DNA from 4 places in the Clostridioides sp. LIBA-6822 genome. Region 1 is predicted to be linked to each of the others. Evidence: riboswitches for the same ligand, from Rfam matches in the RefSeq annotation. Region 1 holds a riboswitch; each other region holds the start of a gene.
What was found. A riboswitch is a leader RNA that binds a small molecule or an ion and turns the genes downstream of it on or off. The one in region 1 is predicted to bind lysine.
Positions count from the first base shown of each region.

Region 2: it holds a riboswitch for lysine, as region 1 does, so the genes downstream of both, ACTG48_RS08795 (Na+/H+ antiporter NhaC family protein) here and ACTG48_RS17975 (aspartate-semialdehyde dehydrogenase) in region 1, are expected to answer to the same signal.
Region 3: it holds a riboswitch for lysine, as region 1 does, so the genes downstream of both, ACTG48_RS17205 (YfcC family protein) here and ACTG48_RS17975 (aspartate-semialdehyde dehydrogenase) in region 1, are expected to answer to the same signal.
Region 4: it holds a riboswitch for lysine, as region 1 does, so the genes downstream of both, ACTG48_RS11125 (aspartate kinase) here and ACTG48_RS17975 (aspartate-semialdehyde dehydrogenase) in region 1, are expected to answer to the same signal.

Region 1 is NZ_CP196995.1:3,803,099-3,807,322, forward strand. Features, by position in the region: gene ACTG48_RS17965 (L-serine ammonia-lyase) at 1-309, opposite strand, end outside; gene dapA (4-hydroxy-tetrahydrodipicolinate synthase) at 632-1,513, shown strand; lysine riboswitch at 1,591-1,764, shown strand; gene ACTG48_RS17975 (aspartate-semialdehyde dehydrogenase) at 1,942-2,943, shown strand; gene dapA (4-hydroxy-tetrahydrodipicolinate synthase) at 3,060-3,947, shown strand; gene dapB (4-hydroxy-tetrahydrodipicolinate reductase) at 4,014-4,224, shown strand, end outside.
Region 2 is NZ_CP196995.1:1,836,438-1,840,661, reverse strand. Features, by position in the region: gene ACTG48_RS08795 (Na+/H+ antiporter NhaC family protein) at 85-1,815, opposite strand; lysine riboswitch at 1,952-2,128, opposite strand; gene lplA (lipoate--protein ligase) at 2,388-3,374, shown strand; SAM riboswitch class I at 3,465-3,570, shown strand; gene ACTG48_RS08785 (MetQ/NlpA family ABC transporter substrate-binding protein) at 3,682-4,224, shown strand, end outside.
Region 3 is NZ_CP196995.1:3,627,049-3,631,272, forward strand. Features, by position in the region: gene ACTG48_RS17200 (M20 family metallopeptidase) at 1-10, opposite strand, end outside; gene ACTG48_RS17205 (YfcC family protein) at 24-1,415, opposite strand; lysine riboswitch at 1,563-1,742, opposite strand; gene ACTG48_RS17210 (class I SAM-dependent methyltransferase) at 1,864-2,682, opposite strand; gene ACTG48_RS17215 (ABC transporter ATP-binding protein) at 2,809-3,573, opposite strand; gene ACTG48_RS17220 (ABC transporter ATP-binding protein) at 3,557-4,224, opposite strand, start outside.
Region 4 is NZ_CP196995.1:2,291,913-2,296,136, reverse strand. Features, by position in the region: gene ACTG48_RS11135 (hypothetical protein) at 1-1,594, shown strand, start outside; gene ACTG48_RS11130 (hypothetical protein) at 1,765-2,382, shown strand; lysine riboswitch at 2,494-2,662, shown strand; gene ACTG48_RS11125 (aspartate kinase) at 2,744-3,937, shown strand; gene lysA (diaminopimelate decarboxylase) at 3,955-4,224, shown strand, end outside.

The DNA.
Region 1 (4,224 bases):
TACAGTCCATTCAGCTGTTACATTTCCTTCTTTATCTAAAGCTTCAAACTTCATTCCATTTGGGTGAAAATCTTTTATAATATCTTCTTCCCAAACAATTTCAACTTTTTTAGGTGCTATAGTTTTTTCAATTATATAGTCAGTTAAGTGACCTTTTCCTGTAGCTGCCAAACTACCATATAATATTGCTCTAAAACTTTCTGCATCTGGGTTTTCATTTTTAAATCTTTCTGCTGCTCTTTGTGGCCCCATAGTATGAGAACTTGAAGGCCCACTTCCTATTTTAAAAAGTTCCTTTAAAGTATCCATATTATTCCTCCTAAATTTTCCGTATTATTACTTATTATTAGATTTTACGCACATATTTATTATAACCTAAATATATTAATTATTAGTTATTAAATTCGCATAAAATTTATTTTTTATTTCCATTTTGGTATATTTTATTAAATTAATATGCATATTTTGAGAATAAAACATTTATTTCAAATTTTTGTAATATTAATATAATATAAATATCTTATTTAAACAGTTAAGATATTAACTATACCTATTAAAATTAATTAATTTGTACTATAATTATTATTGTACTTAAAAAATTAAATTTAGATAAAAAAGGAGATTTGATTATATGTTATTTAAAGGTTCTGCTGTTGCTTTAGTTACCCCATTTACAGAGGATAATAATGTCAACTTTGAAAAATTAGGTGAATTAATCGAATACCACATTGAGAATGACACAGATGCACTAGTTGTTTGTGGAACAACAGGTGAGGCAACTACTATGAGTGAATCTGAAATTTTTGCTGTAATAAAATATACAGTTGAAAAAGTTAACAAAAGAATACCTGTCATTGCAGGTACTGGTTCAAACAATACTATGTTGTCTGTTCATATGAGTCAAGAAGCTGAAAAATTAGGAGTCGATGGTCTTTTAATAATAACTCCTTACTATAATAAGACTAATGAAAAAGGTCTTAAACTTCACTTTGAAACAATAGCAAATAGCGTTAAGTTACCAATTATTTTATATAATGTACCTGGAAGAACTAAAGTAAATATAAAGCCATCTGTTGTGGCTGAACTTGCTAAGATAGATAATATAGTTGCTGTAAAAGAAGCTAGTGGAGATTTAGCTCAAGTTGCAGAAATAGCTAAATTAGTACCTAAAGACTTTGCTATATACTCCGGTAACGATGATACTATCTTACCACTATTATCATTAGGTGGAAGTGGTGTTATCTCTGTACTTGCTAACATATGTCCTAAAGAAACACATGATTTAGTAACTAAATTCTTTGAAGGTGATATTGAAGGCTCAAAAAAATTACAACTTGATATGGATGCTTTAATTGCTGCCTTATTTATAGAAGTAAATCCAGTGCCAGTTAAAACTGCCATGAATATTTTAGGTTTTAATGTTGGAGATTTAAGACTTCCTCTAGCTGAAATGGAAGAAACTAATCTAAATGTATTAAAACAAGAAATTACAAATTTTGGATTTAAATTTTAGCAATATTTATATAAATAAGTTGATTTTTTCTTAAATATGTATTATTATTAGAATAATCAAATTTTAATATCCTATTAACCTAGGGTAGAGGTAGCTGTAACTAAGAGTATCCAATAGTAGCTGGCAGGCGTTAATGATTGGAAAAAGGATTTACAGCCGAAGAAAATATTTCTTGCAATTATATTTTCTGGGATTACACATAACATGTGTAATACTGTCACTTATATTATGAGTGATGAGCTACAGGGTTTACTTTGAGTGATAAATTAGACGTACAAAGTATACCTTTGTACGTTTTTTGTATATAATTAAAGTTGTTAATATAATATTAAAGTTTTTGGATATATAAAAATATTAACATATCTTACTTGTATAACTAAAATCAAATAAAATAATGTTTTAATAATTTAAAATTGGGGTGAATTTATATGAAAAAAGTAAATGTAGCGATAGTTGGTGCTACTGGAATGGTAGGTAGAACATTTTTAAAAGTATTAGAAGAAAGAAATTTTCCAATAGAAAATCTATTTTTATTCTCATCTTCTAAATCAGCTGGTTCTAAAGTAGTATTTGGTGGTAAAGAATATATAGTAGAAGAATTGAAGGAAACTTCATTTACTGATAGAGGTATACAAATAGCATTATTCTCTGCTGGAGGAAGTATTAGTGAAAAGTATGCTCCAATAGCAGCATCAAATGGAATCTTAGTAGTAGATAACTCTAGTCACTGGAGAATGGACCCAGATGTGCCTTTAGTAGTTCCTGAGGTAAATCCAGAGGCAATAAAAGAACACAAAGGCATAATAGCTAATCCTAACTGCTCTACTATACAAGCTATGGTTCCTCTTAAAGCACTTGATGATAAGTACAAAATTAAGAGAGTAGTATACTCTACTTACCAAGCTGTATCTGGTTCTGGTGTTAAAGGAGTTGAGGATTTAGAGCAAGGAATGAATGGTAATCCTACTGGATTCTACCCTCATCAAATCTCTTACAATTGTCTTCCTCATATAGATTCATTTACTGAAAATGGATATACTAAGGAAGAAATGAAAATGGTAAATGAAACTATGAAAATACTTAATAATTACGACTTAAAAATAACTGCAACTACTGTAAGGGTTCCAGTAAGAAATGGTCACAGTGAATCTATAAACGTTGAATTTAATAATCCATTTGAATTAGAAGGTTTGGTAAAAACACTTGAAGAAGCTCCAGGGGTTGTAGTAGTTGATAATCCTGCTAATAATGAATATCCAACTGCTGTAGAATTTGACAATAGAGATGAAGTATTTGTTGGAAGAATAAGAAGAGACTTTAGTGTTGATAATGGTGTAAATCTTTGGGTTGTTGCTGATAATATAAGAAAAGGTGCTGCAACTAATGCAATTCAAATAGCTGAAATGGCTTTATCATACGATTTAGTATAATATGCAAAATTGTATAAATATATAATTTTGTAAAATATTAATAATAACACAAAAACAAGCATTAGAAGTAACTGTAATATAAAACACAAAAATAAAAAAGAGGGGATTGATTTTATATGATATTTAAAGGTTCTGCTGTTGCTCTAGTTACACCATTTACAAAGGATAACAAAGTTGATTTTGACAAATTAGGCGAATTGGTTGAATACCAAATAGCTAATGGTACTGATGCTATAGTATCTTGTGGTACTACTGGTGAAGCTAATACTATGACTGATGAAGAACAACTTGCTACTATTAAGTATGTTGTAGAAAAAGTTAATAAAAGAGTTCCTGTTATAGCTGGAAGTGGTTCTAATGATACTATGCACTCAGTTAATCTAAGCCAAGAAGCTGAAAAATTAGGAGTAGATGCTCTATTAATCATAACTCCTTATTACAATAAAGCTAATAAGTCTGGACTTAAACGTCATTTTGAAACAATAGCTAACAGTGTCAAACTTCCAATTATACTTTACAATGTCCCTGGAAGAACTTGTGTAAATATAAGCCCTAGCCTTATAGTTGAACTTGCTAAAATAGATAATATAGTTGCTGTAAAAGAAGCTAGTGGAGACCTAGGACAGGTTGCAGAAATAGCTAGCTTAGTACCAGATGACTTTGCTATCTACTCTGGTAACGATGATACTATACTTCCTTTATTGTCTTTAGGAGGTCAAGGAGTTATATCAGTACTTGCTAATGTTTGCCCTCAAGAAACTCACGATTTAGTAGCCAAATTCTTTGAAGGCGATATAGAAGGTTCTAGAAAATTACAACTTGGTATGGATGCTCTAATCGCAGCTTTATTTATAGAAGTAAATCCTATACCAGTTAAGACTGCAATGAATTTATTAGGATTCAATGTTGGAGATTTAAGATTACCTCTAGCAGAAATGGACCCAGCAAATTTAGAAGTATTAAAGAAAGAATTAGTTAACTTTGGACTAAAAGTTAATGCATAGTAAAAATTGATGCATGGTAAAAAATAAGTTTGGTCAAAAGTTAGCCCTTAATCATAGGAGGAAATTATGTTAAAAGTTATAGCAACTGGTTATGATGGAAAAATGGGTAAGATTTTAGCCGATACTATAAGAGAAGATAGTGAATTAGAATTAGTTTGTGTTGCAGCTAGAGGTATGGATAGCTGTGAAGGTGACCTTAAAATCTATGAAGATATGAGCACTATAGTTGAAAAAGTTGACGTAGTTATAGATTTTTCTCATCACTCTAATTTAGATA
Region 2 (4,224 bases), 2.0 Mb from region 1:
TTCGCTATTATTTTCAATAACTTTTTAAAATTATCTAAAAACTAACAAAACAATGATAATAAAAGGTGAAATTTATTTATATCCTTATTCTGCAAGTTCTATCTCTGCTTCATCAACTTTCTTACCAATTATTTGAATACCCACAAATATCGCAGCTATAGCCACTGGTAATACTATATATATTGGTAATCCAAATCCAGCTGGTATATATCCAAATACAATAGTGATTATTGCTGTAAATATAGCGTATGGCATTTGAGTATTAACGTGGTCTATGTGATTACAACCAGCTCCCATTGAAGAAAGTATTGTTGTATCTGAAATTGGAGAACAATGGTCTCCAAATATTGCACCTGTTAAAACTGCACTTGTACTTACTATTACATAGGACATATCAGGGTTTAATGAGTATGCTAGTGGTATTGCAAGTGGCATAAGTATACCCATAGTTCCATAAGCTGTTCCAGTAGCAAAAGATATTATTGCTCCTAAACCAAATATTAAGCTTGGCAATAAGAATGGAGGTAGTGAGCCTGATAATAAGTGTATTAAAAATTTAGCTGTACCTAATTCTTTTATTACTGAACTCAATGACCATGCAAGTATTAATATTACACCAGTAATTACTAAACTTTTCATTCCATCTATCCAGACATCAATTGCTTCTGATACTGTAAAAATCTTTTTTACTACAGCCATTATAATAGCAACTAAACTTGCAACAAGTGCAGATTGGAATAATGCTCTAGATGCATCAGATGCACTAAATGCTTCTTTTATTGCCCCAAAAGAATATGGTGAATTTGTAAATAGTTGTATTAGAGCTTTATCTTCACCTTCCATTATAGATGTATATCCACTATAATAGAATGATGCTAAAGCAACTATTATTAATGTTCCAATTGGAATTATAGCATTCCACACACTCAATTTCACTCCATTTTTTGGAGCTAAATCATCTAATTCTTCTACGCCTTCATCAAGGTCTGTACCAACTTTTCTACTTCTAGATTTTATCTCAGCCTTTCTCATTGGCCCAAATTCTTTTAATAATAATGCTGATATTACAATAAACGCTAATATTAATATATTATAAAATCTAAATGGTATTGTATTTAAAAATATACCAAATGCATCAACATCCACACTTATACTTTCAAAAGCATCATGTATTAAACCAACTTCAAGACCTATCCATGTAGATATTATGGCTAATCCAGCAACTGGTGCTGCTGTAGCATCTATTATAAAGGCTAATTTTTCTCTTGATATTTTCATTTTATCTGCAACAGGTCTCATCATAGGACCTACTATTAATGAATTAGCATAATCATCAAAGAATACTAAAAGACCCAAAAACCATGTTATAAGTTGTGTACCTTTTGCTGATTTCGCTCTTTTGGCAAGTGCTTCAGCTATAGCCTTAGCTCCTCCCATTTTAGCAACAAGATTTATTACTCCTCCAATTGCTAGAACTTGTAGTATTATTCCTGCATTCCATGGGTCTGATAGCGATACCAAAGCTCTGTCCACTAAATCTAAAAATGATTGTATAAGTGTGGCAAACACATTTATACCACTAGCTTTAATTATAAAACTACCAGAAAGAATTCCTATAAGTAAGGAAATTATTACGTTTTTAGTTATAAATGCAAGTATTATAGCAACTAATGGTGGTATTAAAGTTAAAATTCCAAATTTTTCTGCATTAGCTAGTGCAATAGTGTCTATATCTTCCTCCGCAAAAACCATTACTGTTGACATTATGAACATAATTGTCGTCAGAAAAATAATATTAATTTTTTTATTTCTCATATAAATCTCCCTCTCTTTTTAGTTTTGTGAATTGTACAGGGTATTTGATAAAACTAAAAAAGCCTTAAGTGCTAAACACTCAAGGCTTAAAAATTACAATACATCAACAATATTAAAATAAGTATAATATAATTCCTTAAATGATAGCTCACCACAAATAAACCTGTGACAGTTGTACATATTTTCTATGTACCCCCAGCAATATAATCTTAAAGCATCGATTATAAAACTTCGGCAATATCTCCTTTCCTAATAAATCTCTGTGCTTAACTCATTATTAGTACTGATAGATTATTGCGCCTCTACCCTTCTATTCACTTTTATTAAGTATATTTTGAGTATATATTATTTATTTAAACTTTGCAAGGTAGTTTTTAAAAATCCTTTTTATTTTTTACATTAAATTCCATTTTATTATGATTTTGTTTAATGGGCACTTCTATTAATACACGATTATCTTCTTGTTTAAAACTTCTAATTTAAAGGACTTTTCAAGTTATTGTCGAATTATAAAATTAATTGTACTAAGACCAACAAAAAAATTTTATCATTTATATGGAGGAATTACTTTAATGTTATTAATTTACAATGAAAAGACAAACCCTTACTTCAATTTAGCAATGGAAGAGTATCTTCTTAAAAATCTTGACGAAGACTTATTTATTTTATGGAGGAATGAACCTTCTATAATTGTTGGAAAAAATCAAAATACACTTTCTGAAATAAATTTAGAATATATAAAAGAAAATTCTATACCTGTCGTTAGGAGACAATCTGGTGGTGGAGCTGTATTTCACGATTTAGGAAATATAAATTTTACATTCATAGCTTGCAATAATAATAGCTTTAGTGATTTCAGAAGATTCACTCAACCAATAATAGACTTGCTTAAAACATTAGATGTCAACGCTGAATTTTCTGGAAGAAATGACCTTCTTATAGATGGTAAGAAATTTTCTGGAAATGCCCAGTACAACTACAAAAACAAGGTAATGCACCATGGTACGTTGTTATTTTCATCTGAGATAAACGACCTTTCAAAAGCTTTAAAAGTAAAGCCTATAAAATTTGAAGGAAAGGGAATAAAATCTGTAAAATCTCGTGTAACTAATATAAGTGAACATCTAAAATCTAAAATGGATATACTGGAATTTAAAGATGCAATTATGGATTATTTATCTAAAACTAATATTGATAATACTAATTATTGTTTAAGTAAGTATGACATAGAACAAATAGAAAAACTTACTAAATTAAAATATGAAACTTGGGATTGGAACTTTGGTAATTCACCAAAATATACTCTTTCAAATGAGTTAAAATATTCTGGTGGAAATGTTGAGTTTAATCTAAATGTTGATAAAGGCATAATAACAACTATAAAATTTTTTGGAGATTTTTTTGGAAAACGTGATGTTTCATTTGTGGAAGACAAACTTGTTGGCACAAAGCATGAAGAAAATGCTTTAAGAAATGTTTTAAATTCAATTGAAATAAATGATTATTTCTTAGGTGCTGATACTGATATTTTAGTTTCTGGAATCTTAGGTGTTAAATAGAAATACTAAAGATTTTAAAATATTTATAAAATTGTGTTTACATATATAAAAAATCATGATAATATTTATAACATAATTAAAAATTGATACTTCTTATCCAGAGTGGTGAAGGGACTGGCCCTATGAAACCCAGCAACCAGTATATTTTTATATACATTGGTGCTAAATCCTGCAGTATTATACTGAAAGATGAGTCTAAATTAGCTTTTAAAGCCTGAGTTTAAACTCAGGCTTATTTTATTTTGCAGTGTGATAAAAGAGGGTATTTTATTTTTAACTAATCAATCATATTCAGGAGGGAATTTATATGAAATTCAAAAAATTATTAAGTTTATTATTATGTCTAGTTTTCACTTTATCTATAGTTGGATGCTCTAAAGCTAACGATGACAAAAAAATTGTTGTTGGTGCTACTTTAGTACCAGGTGGAGAATTATTAGAAGAATTAAAGCCACTTATCGAAGAAAAAGGTTATACCTTAGAAATTAAGAATTTTGATGATTACATACTTCCAAACGAAGCTTTAAATAATGGAGAAATTGATGCAAATCTATTCCAACATGAACCTTATCTAAAAGAGGCTGTCAAAGCTAAAGGATATAAAATAATGGCTGGAAAAAAACTATATGTATGCCCAGCAATACTTTACTCTTACAAGATAAAATCTATTGATGAATTTAAGAAAGGAGATACAATTGCAATAAGCAACAATCCATCTTCTTGTTCTAAAGACCTTAGATATCTTGAAAGTATTGGGCTTTTAACTTTACCTAAAGATGATGGACTAGTTAGTCCTAAAGATATAATCGAAAATCCAAAAGGCATACAATTTAAAGAATTGGATATTGCT
Region 3 (4,224 bases), 180 kb from region 1:
TATCTATCATAACTTACCTCCTATTAGAATCCTAGATATAATCCTATTGTCAAGAATACCATTACAAGAATTGTTAATACTACCATTAGAGGAACTACGAATCTAACCCACTTTGACCAAGGAATATTAGCTACTGCTAGTGCTCCCATTAAAACACCTGATGTAGGTGTTATTAGGTTAGTTACACCTATACCAAATTGATAAGCTGTAACTATCATTTGTCTAGATACATCAACTAAGTCTCCAAGTGGTGCAAGTACAGGTATTGTAAGTGATGCAAGTCCTGATGCTGATGGTATTAAAAATGCTATTAAACCTTCTATCAAGAAAGTTAAATTTATAAATATAGTTTTTGGTAGTCCATTTAATAAATTTGCTGCAGAATTTAAAATTGTATCTATTATAAATCCATTTTCTGCTATTATTACGATTCCACGTGCAAATGCTATACATAACCCAGCTGTCATTAAATCTCCTGCTCCACTTATAAATGAATTAACTATTTCATCTTGTTTAAGCCCTGACGCTATTCCTGATATTATACCTATTGCTGTAAATATCATTGCAATCTCAGTTATATACCATCCTAACCTTAAAACTCCAAATATCATAATTGCCATACCTATTACGAAAATTGCTATTACCATGGCTTCTCTTTTTGTAAATTCTTTTATGTTTGTATCAGTATTAGTCATTGATTCTTGATTTAGTGATATATCGTGTACTAAAGACTTTTTAGGGTCTTTTTTAACTCTATTGGCATACATCATAACAAATCCTATAGATATAGCCATATATATTATAAACATAACAACTCTAAACTCTATTCCAGAACCTGGTGTTATTTGTGACAATGCCTGTGCTATTCCTACAGAGAAAGGATTAGTAGTTGCCGCTCCAAATCCAGCTGTTGCTCCTATAAACACTGTTGCCACCGCAGTTAATGAATCATATCCCATGCTGGTCATAAGTGGAATAAATATCATATAAAAAGGTAATGTTTCTTCACTCATTCCAAAAGTTGTACCACCAAGACCAAACAAAATCATTGATATAGGTATTATTAAAAATTGAAACTTCTTCATTTTATTTACAGTGTGTGCTATAATGGCTTCTATTGCACCTGTTTTGTTAACTATTCCAAAAGCTCCTCCAACTATCAAAACAAATCCAACTACTTCAGCTGCATCTATAAATCCCTTTATAGGAGCTGAAAATACATCAGTAACACCTTGTGGATTTGATGGTGCTTTTTCATAAGTTCCAGCTACAACAACTGACCTTCCATCTATATCTACCCTTTCAAAATTTCCACTTGGTACTATCCAAGTAAGAACTGCCATTACCACTATTAATAAGAATATTATAGTAAGTGTCTGTGGCATACTAAACCTCTTCTTTTTTAAACTGCTCATTTGTAATCTCCCCACTTTTTAAATTAAAATATTTTATTATTGCATCCCTTTTCTATCCTATTTTGCATAGATGTAAAAAAGCTCAACATGGATACATGTTGAGCTAAATGTGCTAAATACAACATACCTACATCTTCCCTTTATCTTATCTAAGATAGCTCTCCATCAAAATTCGGGCTGATTTTGATGACAGTACTGTACTTATTAAATACAGTCCCAGCACTAGCTTTGGACACTAGCACTTCGGCACTTACTCCTTTTATATTGCTTCATTGGTTTCCGACCTCTTCAATATTAATCTTAGTAAATGCAACCTCTACCTCAATCTTTTTATTAGATGAGGTAATGCTTATTAAATTTTATTTATTGTAAATAATTGTAGCATAATATGTCGAGATTGTAAATATTTTCAATATAATAATACTTACATTTAATGACATTGACAAGTTTAATTTATACTATTCCAGTATATAATTATAACTTTAGTTTTATGTTTAAAAATATATTTATCTTCTCTTTTTTCTATATTATCTATATATTTATCTACCACTTCACCAAAATTAATCTTTTTATTTAATTCAGTTTCCATTTTAAGATGTATATCTTCTATGCTATCAAATTCAATTTCATTTTCTACATCAATAAACTTTGTGTCTGCACATATATTCAAAGAATGTAGTATATTTGGAATATATATATAATCTGGGCAGGTTCTATCTTTCTCCCCTAAATCAATATACAAGTCATTGAATAATGGCTTTTGAATAGCCCTTACTATAATTACTTTTTCTTTAGCCAACTTATTCATTTTATTCAAGGCATCTTTAATATTCCAAATTCTATAAAGTGAATTCACAGATAAAATGTAGTCACTGCACTCAATATTGACATCTTCCCACTTACCTTGTACTGTGTTTATATTAGTTATATTATGTTCCCTAATCTTTTGTTCAAGTACATCAAGCATATCCCTTGAAAAATCATTAGCAGTTACGACCTTGCATTTTTTAGAAAGTGGTATAGTAAATTTACCTGTACCTGCACCAATTTCTATAAGATTTTTTCCTTCATCTATTAATTTATCAATAAAATCAAATACTTCTTTTGAATAATCATAAAGTGTTGGATTATCATCATACTTATGAGATAATTTTTTAAAAAATAGTCTTTCCACCTCATCATCAAATGCTCTTTCCTTTGCATATCCTTCTTTATTTTCAATATACTCATGCCATTTTTTTTCGAAATCTATATCTTTATAATACATGATTAATCTTCCTTTCTAAAAATGTTAAGGTTGAGACTTATCATTTTCCATAATCAAAGTAAACCACTTTTACTAAATTAATGCTATATTAATTAAGTGCTTAACTAAATAATTGATTACTCTGCTCTAAAAATTAATAAAATTCTCAATAAGCTCTTTAGTGTAAGTATGCTTTGCACTTTTATATAATTCTTTGGAACCTATAATTTCAACTATCTTACCATTTAACATAACTGCAATTTCATCACTAAATTCCTTTACTAAGTCTATATCATGAGATATAAATAAATAGGTTATATTAAATTGTTTTTGAGCTTTTTTCAGAACTTGTACAACTTGAGCTTGTACAGATACATCTAACATTGATGTAGGCTCATCCAATATTATAAATTTAGGCTTTAATAAAAGGACTCTGGCTAAAGCAACTCTTTGTATTTGTCCTCCACTGACTTGATATGGGTATCTAGTTAAGATTTCCTCGCTGATTCCAACAAAACTTAAATATTCCTTTATATATTCTGTTGATTTATTCTTCTCATAGATTTTATGAATCTTTAATGGTTCTACAAGGCTATCATATATAGTTTTCTTAGGGCTTAGAGCTGAATCTGGATGTTGAAATATTACTTGCATCTCTTTTCTTAAATTCCTCATCTGAGAAAAATTATAATTACTTATATTTCTACCATTAAAATAAATTTTACCTCCATCAGATTTAACAAGTCTTAAAATAAGCCTTGATAAAGTTGATTTTCCACATCCGCTTTCTCCTACAAGACCCAAGGTTTTTCCTTCTTCTATTTCAAATGATACATCATCTACTGCCTTAACTATTTTCTTATTAATTATTCCGCTCCTAAACTCCTTATAAAGATTACAAACTTTTATCATAAATAAAACACCTCACCTTTGAGCTATTTACATCAAATAGCACTGGCTCATAATCAGAACATGATTTTTTTGCAACTTTACATCTTGGAAAAAATCTACATCCTTTTGGTAAGTTTGTTAGACTTGGTGCTATCCCATCAATAGGCATTAATTTTTTATTTGGCTGTGAATCAATTAGACCTTTTGTATAAGGATGTAAAGGGTTATTAAATACACTATCTTTAGAACCCCTTTCTATGATTTTCCCTGCATACATAACCATAACTTCATCACAAAGTTTTTTGGCTAACATTAAATCATGAGTTATAAGTATCATGCTAACACCCATATTACTTCTTAAATCACAAAATACCTCATATACTTGTTTTCTTATTATTGCATCTAGCCCTTTAGTTGGTTCATCTGCAATTATCCAGTTTGGGTTTAGTGCTGTCCCTATAGCTGCCAATACTCTTTGGCTCATTCCTCCACTTAGTTGGAAACCATAAGAATTGTAAATTAAATCAGTATTTGAAAATGAAAATTTTCTTAATATATCTAAGCTCTTACTCTTACATGAGCTCTTTTTTTCTTTTGCATGATAATAGAAAAGTTCATTAATATGACTTCCTACCTTTAACATTGGATTAAAAGAACTCGACGGATTTTGTG
Region 4 (4,224 bases), 1.5 Mb from region 1:
AGGAATAATTTTCTTTGTTGTGGCAGGAATATTGGATATGATGTTGGATAGAAATGAAAGAACATCTAAACTTGCCAAATATAATTTTTCAATAGCAATAGCTTTACTTGTGTATATTGTAGTTGTACCTTTTATAGCCTCTACACCTGTGTTTCATGCAAAGGCATATAAAGAACTATTAGGAAAAGTGACTGAAAGTAAATTTACTGATGATATTAGTCCTGTTAGTGTAAATGACATTCGTCTTGTAGATGAAGATATGGCCATGAAATTGGGTGATAAAAAGCTTGGAGAAGTTCCAGCTATAGGTAGTGTGTCAAAATTAGGAAAATTCCATATACAAAATGTGGATGGAGAGTTGTACTGGGTAGCACCTCTTGTTCATAGAGACATAATTAAATGGGTGACATCTTTAAGTGGTACAAGTGGTTATGTAAAAGTATCCGCAAGTAATCCTCAAGATGTTCAATTAGTTCAAGAAATAGATGGAAAGCCAATAAAGATAGTATACCAACCAGAAGCTTACTTACATCAAGATTTACAAAGACATTTATATATACATGGTATTGTAAATGTCGGTATGACAGATTTTACCCTTGAAATAAATGATGAAGGGAAGCCTTATTGGGTTGTAAGTTTATATGAGCATAAAATTGGTTATGGAGGAGCAAATGCTACAGGAATAGCCACTGTTGACGCAGAAACTGGAAAAATAAATGTTTATAATGTTAAGAATACACCTAAATGGGTAGATAGAATCCAGCCACAAGAATTTATAACAGACCAGATTAAAGACTGGGGTGTTTATGTTAATGGATTTTTAAATTCTGTTATATCAGAAAAAGGAGTATTAGTACCAACAGAAGGAACATCACTAGTTTATGGAAATGATAATAGGTCTTATTGGTATACAGGTATAACATCTTCTGGTGGAGATGAATCTACAATTGGATTTATGTTAGTTGACTCTAGAACAAAAGAAGCTAGATTATATAAACAACCAGGAGCTACTGAGACAGCTGCGATGAAATCAGCTGAGGGTAATGTTCAAGAAAAAAATTATGAAGCAACATTCCCTGTAATGTATAATATATTAGGTCAGCCAACATATGTATCATCATTAAAAGATAAGGCTGGTCTTGTAAAAAGAGTTGCATTTGTATCTGTTGAAGATTATAATGTGCTTGGTATAGGTGAAGATAAAAACGAAGCATTAAGAAACTATAAAGATTCATTAGAGTCTAAGGGAAATGATTTAAAACTTGATAATGACTTAAAAGACGAAGTCATAGAAGGTACAGTAACGAGAATAAGCCCAGATGTACGAGGCGGAAATACTAATTATTATGTAACTTTAGATTCAAATAAAGAAATAATATTCAAGGCCACTTCAAAAGTGTCTAGTGAATTGCCATTGACTCAAGTTGGAGATAAAGTTAAAATATCGTATTCAAAAGAAGCATCTGGTGTAATTGAAATGTCAGAATTTGATAACCTAAATATTGCAAACTTTGAAGACAAAAAAGCAAAAGAGGGAACAGGAACTGACGAAAATACAAACTCTCAAGATTCTGGAAATCAAGAGAATGTATAGTTTAACTTAAAAAGTCTGAAAATAGTATTTAATATGTTAATAGCTAGTTTTTATAAAATTTATTTTTATAAAAACTAGCTATTTTATTTCAATTCTTTGTAAATTTAATGTCATAAAATTAATATAATATTAGTACAACTTTGCAAATAATACTTCAAGGAGAATGTACTATGACAAATATGGAAAAAGAGATATTGCTTTTAATTAGCAGGGTTAGATGTGTTACAGAAGCTCAATTTAGAAAGATTTATGGAGACCAAAAGAGATATAATAAAAAAAACTTTAAAAAAACTTTGAGAAAAATGTGTAGTGAGTATACATTAAAAAAATATCCTTGTGATGTGGATTATTATAATTATAAAGACCTCTCATATGTATACTATTTAAATGGTAGTAAACTTTTTAAGGGAGATGATTTAATAAAGGCTCTAGTAGGGTCAGAATTAGTTGTTAGAATCAATACTGCAGGTTGTGATGTAAAAAGATTCTACCGAAATGTTAGTGTGGATGATATGAAATATGATTTATTTATTGAATATACAGACCAATTTGGTAATATAAAACAAGTTTTAGTAGATGTTGATTTAGATAATGAAATAGATATTTCTAAATATGAAAATCTTTCTAGAAAGATAGATAAATCTACAATTCCATTTTTTAAAGTGCCAAACGTTTTGGTAGTTACGCCAGATAATCTATCTGAATTAAATGACTTAGAGAGATACGATAATGAGTATAGCATAAATTTTATAGATTTAGGGTTAAATAAACTATTTAATTGTATATAAGCTAATTTTAAAAAAGAAGACTATGGATTTGCCACATTTTGTAAAATAATTGTTGCAATATTATATAGAATGTGATAAAACTATATTAATAAATTAATTAAAAAATAATGAGCCTAGGGTAGAGGTAGCTATATTCAATAGTATTCAATAAGAGCTGGTAAGTGTTGATGATTGATGAAAGGGTCTATAGCCGAAGAAAATTTGTTGACGGACGGATTTTCTGGACTTATGCATAATATGTATAAGGCTGTCACTTTTAAAGTGGTGAGCTACAAGGTTACTTGGTCTATGAGATTTACACGTCCAAAGTATACCTTTGGGCGTTTTTATTTATCAAAATTTAACTTGAGGGGGAAAAAGCATGAGTATAATTGTTCAAAAATATGGTGGAAGTTCAGTAGCAGATACTGATAAAATAAAATCAATTGCAGAAAATATAATAGAACGAAGAAAAGAAAATCCACAAATGGTGATAGTTGTATCTGCCATGGGTAAATCTACTGATGAATATATAAAATTGGCTAAAGAATTGAGTAATGAACCTAGTAAAAGAGAATTGGATGCATTGATGTCTACTGGAGAAATGATTTCAGCTTCTTTATTATCAATAGCATTAAATGCACTTGGATGTAAGGCTGTAAGTTATAATGCTTATCAATTAAATATAAAAACAAGTGGTCTTCATGGAAAGTCTCAAATTGATGATATAAATGTAAATAGAATTAAAAATAGTTTAGATGAAGGAAATGTCGTAATAGTAACTGGATTTCAAGGAATCAATGAAGATGGTGATGTAACTACTCTTGGAAGAGGTGGTTCAGATACATCTGCTGTAGCTCTTGCAGTCAAATTAAATGGAAAATGTGAGATATATACAGATGTTGATGGAATCTATTTTACAGACCCAAGAAAATATTCAAAAGCTAGTAAACTTGATGAGATTGAATATGAAGAAATGCTTGAATTAGCAAGTTTAGGGGCACAAGTAATGCACTCAAGAAGTATAGAACTTGCACAAAAATATGGTGTTGAAATTTATGTTGGACGTACATGTGGTACAGTAAAAGGAACATATATAAGAGGGGGAAAAGACATGAAATTAGAGGATAAAGTAATAACAGGATTAGCTACTAGTGATGATGATAGTTCTATAACAATAAAAGATTTTAAAGCAGAAAATATATCTAGTTTATTTGAAGATATAGCAACTATTGGAATAAGTGTAGATATGATAAGTCAAACTGCACCTATTTTAGATAAGATAAGTGTATCATTTACAGTTCCAAAAGAAGAACTAGGTGAATGTAAAAAGATAGTATCTAAATATACAGATGAAGAACATGTAGTAATTGATAATAATATCACTAAATTTTCTTTAGTAGGTCTTGGTATGAAAAATACTTCTGGAGTTGCTGCTAAAGTATTTAAGATATTTAATGAAAATGGTATAATGATAAAACTTATAACTACATCAGAAATTCGTATAACTTGTGCTATAAATTCTGATGATAAGCAAGTAGCTATAGAGAAAATAGCAGAAGTATTTAATATATAAAATTTGGGGAGGATATTATGAAACTTCATGGAACTATGACCGTAAATGATAATGAATTATATATTGGAGGAGTGAGTTGTTTAGAACTTAGTAAAAAATATCAAACTCCACTTTATGTATTTGATGAAGCTTTAGTAAGACAAAACTGTAGAGAATATGTAGAATATTTTAAAGCAAAAGATGGAAAAAATAAGGTTGCTTATGCAGGTAAGGCTTTTTTACCTCTTTACATGTGTAACCTTATAAATGAAGAACAAATGTGCCTAGATGTAGTTTCAGGAGGTGAA